Regions from separate parts of the Phyllobacterium sp. UNC302MFCol5.2 genome, predicted to be linked through region 1. Evidence: predicted binding sites of a transcription regulator. Region 1 holds the regulator's gene; the other holds the start of a gene.
The links. Region 1 encodes LexA, which represses DNA repair genes until DNA is damaged. Its sites were predicted from a motif close to TGTTCNNNNTGTGTTCNG; they were not measured.

Region 1 (3,140 bases):
CTCGACGGGACTGATTACGGCGCGATCGTCATCGGCGCGCGCCGCAAGCTTGACGACTATTGGTCGACCTATGCTGAGAACAATTACGACCTGTTCGGGAGGCGCAATTCGCTCGCTCAAACCTACGGTGTCGTCTACACGCCCGATACCAGATGGACGGTCGATGGCGGGCTGGAGATCGGCACAGTCGAAGACGATACGATCGATCCCTCGACAAATCTCGAACGCTCCGATTTCGACCGCAAGGCGATCTCCCTGTCGGTCGGCTACAAGGATGAGGATCGCATTGCCGCGCGCATTCGCGGTGAGACGCGTTTTGAAGATTCCGACGATGATACCCGCGATCTCAACACCTACCTCTTCGCAACCGGATTCAGCTGGAAAACGAACGACAACTGGCGGCTGCTCGCCAATATCGATTCAGTACTCTCGGACTCGAACGGTGATGGTTCGTTCAGGGATGGCGACTATGTCGAAGCCTCGCTCGGCTATGCCTACCGTCCAATCACGAATGACCGGCTGAACGCCCTTTTCAAATACACCTGGCTTTACGATCTTCCGGGCGAGGATCAGGTCAGCGCGGTGACTGGCGACGAATACGGGCCGGCACAGCGCAGCAACATTCTTTCCGCCGATTTGACCTACGATCTCGTTCCCTGGCTGTCCGTCGGCGCGAAATATGGCTTCCGCTACGGCGAAGTGCGCGAGCGGCTTCAGGACGATCTCGACGCATTCTCCGATTGGCAGACTTCCTCGGCGCATCTTGGCATTGTTCGAACCGATTTTCATATCGTCAAGAAATGGGACGCCTTGCTGGAAGGGCGGGTTATGTACATGGCCGAGGCGGATACGACAGATCTTGGCGTGCTCACCGCCGTTTATCGCCACGTCGGTGACAACTTCAAGGTCGGCGTCGGCTATAATTTCGGGAATTTCTCCGACGATCTGCGCGACCTGACGCTCAACGACCGCGGTGTGTTCTTCAACGTCGTCGGCAAGTACTGACGCATCGGCGTTGTTCATCGCGCAGGTGCCGGCAACGGGCCAGATGCGCTATTTGGATATCGGCGCACTCTTTCTACACGACATATTAATACTTGTGGAACACAACTGGAACAGATAGTGTTTGTTCTGGTTTTGTTTTTCCGATTCCGTTTCGAAGGATCGCCGATGCTCACGCGTAAACAACACGAACTTCTGCTCTTTATCCATGAGCGTCTTAAGGAAACCGGCATCCCTCCATCCTTCGACGAGATGAAGGATGCATTGGACCTTGCGTCCAAATCAGGGATACATCGGCTGATAACAGCGCTCGAGGAACGAGGTTTCATTCGACGGCTTGCTAACCGTGCGCGGGCGCTGGAAGTCCTGCGCCTGCCGGATTCAATTGCGCCTGGTCTCAATGCGCAAAAGAAATTTTCGCCAAGCGTGATCGAGGGCAGCCTCGGCCGCAATGTCGCCCCCCCCCGCCCGCAGCCACGCGCTTCGGATGATGAGGGTGCGCCGACGATCGTCAACATACCCGTCATGGGCCGGATCGCGGCCGGTGTGCCAATATCGGCCATCCAGAATCAGACGCATATGATCGGCCTGCCGCCGGACATGATCGGCAGCGGGGAGCATTATGCGCTGGAGGTCAAGGGCGATTCAATGATCGAGGCGGGCATCTTCGACGGCGATACGGTCGTCATCCGGCGCGGCGACACCGCCAATCCCGGTGAAATCGTGGTTGCGCTTGTCGATGACGAAGAGGCAACCTTGAAGCGCTTTCGGCGCAAAGGGGCATCGATTGCTCTCGAAGCCGCCAATCCGGCCTATGAGACGCGCATATTCGGGCCGGATCGGGTGCGCGTGCAGGGCAAGCTGGTCGGTTTGATCCGCCGTTACTGACGTGTCGGGTTTTCCTGATCGTCTGCCGGTGGCTTGGTCTTTGCGGCACGCCGTTGCGGTTTTTGCTCCGCAAGATTGCGGGCGGTGCGGGAAAAAGCCCGATAGGCGTTCCATGGGCGCTGAGGGGAGCCCACGGCGTAGATAATGTTTGCAGACTGGAGGCGTGCCTGCAGTTGTTCTACAGCAAATGCAGCCGCATCAAGGCCGGACGGTGGATCGACCTTGTTGTCGCCGAACCTGATTTCTGCGGAACCGCGTAGCGCCAGGTCCTGCGCCGTAATTACAAGAACGTCCCCCGGCTCGCAGGTTGCTGTGGGACCGGTAAAGGCAAGGACGACGATATCGCCCTCGGCACAAGCCGTTGATTTTTTGGTCGGATCGTCCGTATAGGCGACGATCAGGCCGCCGGCTTCCCTCGCCAGGCACACGCCGTCGGCGCACTCAAATTGTCCATCGGCCGGCGATGAGCCATTCTTTGCCGGCGTTAGCACTTGAATTGCGCCGTACCCCTGCTGCCAGTTATCGAGGGTGAACCGGCTTGCTGTTGCGCGGTTCACCGCCAGCGCGTCATCAGGTGCACTCAAGGCAACGAGTTTGCCTTCTTCGGCAATCACTATATCCGGCGGACGTGCAGAGCGGAGCGGCACTATGGCCAATGCCATTACTGCAAATCCAACGAGCCGCAGCCGCGTTGTCAGCAACATGAGCAGGACCAGCCCCGCGGTCATCAAAAGCAGGCTCGTTTGCGGCATTGATCCGAAATTGCCGCTTGGCGAATGCGCGCTGACCATCTTCGCGATCGCAATGACCCATTCGATGCCGCGTTCCATGACAGCAAACGGCAGCCAATCGAGATCAAATGGCATCGCAAGAACAGCAAGCACCGCAAACGGCATCACAAAGATCGAGACAACGGGCAGCGCCAGCGCGTTGCCCACAAGCCCAAGCGGCGCTGTGTTGTTGAAATGGTATGCGGCGAAGATCGAGCTCGCCGTCCCGGCAACCAACGAAGTCATGGCGATAGCGCCGACATGGCTTGCCGCCATCATCGACAAACGCAGAAGCAATCCCTCGCCTTTCGTTCGGTTTGACCTGTTCTTTCGGCGCGATCTCCAGCCGTAATATGCAATGAGCGCGCCTGTCGCCGAATATGACATCTGGAAACTCGGTCCGAGAATTTCATGCGGAAGCAGCGCTATCGCGATCAAAGCGCCGATGGCGAGATTGCGCATGGAGATTGCCGCGCGATC
Region 2 (3,140 bases), on a different contig from region 1:
AACTTGCAGGACATACGTGGGACGCGCGTGATACGCAGGGCCAAATAGGCGCGCTAGCAACTACGAAAGGACCCTGAAATGGAAGTTAGCGAGTTCATCGACACCTACTCGGATGACTTGATAAATTTGCACGAGGCGCGGCACGCGCTGCTCACTCATCCACTGGGCGGGCATTATGCTTTCTCGGATCACTTCGACGCCTCCTTTTGCCGCATCATGGCCGTCTTTATGGTGGGTGCCATCGAAGCCATGCTTGCGGATTGGCGGCGACGTGACAACGCGAGCATTCTCGACAAGTATTTTGAGAATAACGTTAGAAATGACGACCGTGTCCGCAATCTATATCAGGCGTTCAGGAACGCGCATATCGCAGTGGATGAAGAGGTTTTTAACGACTATCTAGCGATCAAATATGTACGCAACTCGATCATTCACGGTAAGTGGAACAACCATGAGAGGGAATGGCTGGATCAGCGTGGGTTTCCAAATGACGCACGCAAGCTGACAATCGATCATCTGCATAAGATGGATCATACTGTCCAGAATATGATGCTATATATTGCTCTTACCGGTTTGGTCGACAAAACTAATTCTGGGCAGTCGCCTGTCGCATCAATTGCGCCAACAAAACCGCAGAAGCTTGTCAGGCTTGACGAGCTCACGACTAGGCGTGTCGATGACCCTGGAATTATCAAAATTCGCGACCTGGAGCGGATAATTTGGAACAACCTCGAAAGGATCAATTCGTTTCTCTACCGCGCCATCGAAGAAACAGTAACGCACGCGCCATATGAATGGACAGCGGGGAAAACGATCGAGGACATCAATTGCCTCAAGCCTAGCGAATCGAAACGGCTTTTCTACCTTGCCGCACGACATGCCGGGCAAGATGGTTACGAAGAACTAGCACGGCACCGCGGCCTGGCACGTGAAGCTCTTGTCTTCTGGCGCGAATATTGGACTAGGGCGGTTGCAAGCAATGGGGTCAACGAAGCGACAATCGAAAGCTCTCTGGTTGAGCTTGCACAGACGTCTGACAACCTCGCCTTGGATGATGCAGTTAACACGGGGAAGCTTATTTACTACGCGATTCCGAACATTATGCCCGTTACATTGCTGACCCTATATCTCCCAATCGTGGATCCGGAAAACACGGAGCGATATCTTCTGGAATCCGATCGAGCGCGGCAAGCCTTTCGGCTCAGCCGAACCTGGTACACGCGTATGGAACGCAACAGCACTGACCACAACGTCCTTGATTTCTATGATCAGATGCGGAAGGAGTTTTCGCATCTCACTTCCGATCGAGGTAGCTGAAAAGCAGTGTGACTACTTGAAGGTTCCTTGTCTGAATCGGATCCAATCTTTTGGCATCCATCCACAGACGGCGAAGCTGCGTCCGCGACATCTTAACGTCATCTGCCCGATGCAATTCTGATGGCCAACTCCAGATCGATTATGCTTGGCGATTCGTCCTACGGCATTCATTTGCTGTTAGTTATTCGTTCTTGTGCTTCCTCTTTACCATTCGTGATGTATTGGTCGGGTCATTTACGACGGCAAAGCCGATCTGCGCCGCCAAACGCGATACGAGGCTGCGATATTGAAACGACTGCAACAACAGCCATTGCTCGGACTGCTCGTGAACCTATTCGGGACGACATTTCGGGCCATGGAGCTTGACGGAGATCAATTGCGGCTGACGCGCCGCGGTTTGACCTCGTCCGTACCCCTTGAAGCGATATCTGCCGCCCCGCTTGTGCGAAAGGGTACGGTCGGTGCGACGATGACTATCACCACGGCAGAGCGCTCCTTCGTTATGCTTGGTCTACGATATCCTGAGGGGTCCAAGTTCGCTGAAATAATCAAAAGCGCTTGGATCGGGTTCAATCTTTCGGCGCTGGAGCGTGAAGCAGATCGCTTTCTGCGAGTCCATCGAGCGGTTGCCGAACTGGCCAAGCCGGCTCGTTATCCCGGTGCCTCTGAACTCGCGCCTCTTCTGAGCGATGCCAGGGCCCTTGATACCTCGCTGCTATCGAAACTCCAGCCTGACGCCATCGGAGCCGAGCAAGCCGAGCGTGTTGCGCTTGTCAGGAGTTTCGCTGCCGATGCTGGCACGATGAGAACGAATGCCGTCGCTACCTTTGTTGGTGCCGAGCTCGAACGCTGGAAGAACTTCTTCGATACAATCGAGGACAAGCCTCTGACGCTGGAACAGCGGCTTTCTGTTGTGGTGGACGAGGACGCAACGCTAGTGCTTGCCGGAGCCGGATCCGGAAAAACTAGCGTGATTACGGCCAAGGCCTCCTACCTCGTCAGGGCCGGTATCCGCCGGCCGGAGGAAATACTGCTGCTGGCATTTGCAAAGAACGCCGCAAAAGAAATGTCGGAACGGGTCGAGGCACGGTCGGGCGTGCCAATCGTGGCGCGAACTTTTCACGCACTTGCCTATGACATAATCGGTAGTGTCGAGGGGTCAAAGCCGGCTCTGGCCTGTCACGCCATAGACGACTTAGCATTCACAAACTTGATCAAGCAGATTCTAAAGGATCTGGTTCGCGCGCGCTCTGAAGTATCCAGAGCAATCATACAGTGGTTTGCGCACTTTCTAGTCGAGCCGAAAACCGAATGGGACTTCAAGACCAAACACGATTTCTACACTCATATCGAGAAGCAGGATCTTCGCACCCTACAGGGCGATAAGGTCAAGAGCTACGAAGAGCTGCAGATTGCTAACTGGCTCTACGAAAACGGTGTCGAATACGAATATGAGCCGGACTACGAGCACAAGATTCGGGGGACAGGACGCCGGGACTATTGCCCGGATTTTCGTCTGACCGATAGTGGTGTCTACATCGAGCATTTCGGTGTGCGGCGTCAGCAAATGCCAGATGGCACTGAGAGGTTGATCACAGCACCCTTCGTCGATCGTGACGAGTATCTGGCGGACATAAAATGGAAGCGCGGGATTCACGCAGCTTATCAAACCACCCTCATTGAGACATATAGCTTCGAGCGGCAGGAAGGGCTTCTGCTCACCGCTTTGGCCGAAAAGCTCGCACCGCATGTGACGGTAAAACCTCTCTCTGCCGACACTATCTTTGACCGCGTGATTGAATTGAAGCAGGTCGACGCGTTTT

Region 2: a site for LexA is predicted at 1,493-1,510, ahead of BR48_RS0105415 (UvrD-helicase domain-containing protein). Genes of this name have one in related genera too.

Annotation. Positions count from the first base shown of each region.
Region 1 covers NZ_JMLL01000013.1:306,890-310,029, reverse strand. Annotated here, with positions in the region: gene BR48_RS24920 (hypothetical protein) at 1-1,005, shown strand, start outside; gene lexA (transcriptional repressor LexA) at 1,171-1,890, shown strand; gene BR48_RS24915 (ComEC/Rec2 family competence protein) at 1,884-3,140, opposite strand, start outside.
Region 2 covers NZ_JMLL01000010.1:712,039-715,178, reverse strand. Annotated here, with positions in the region: gene BR48_RS0105420 (hypothetical protein) at 79-1,317, shown strand; gene BR48_RS0105415 (UvrD-helicase domain-containing protein) at 1,604-3,140, shown strand, end outside.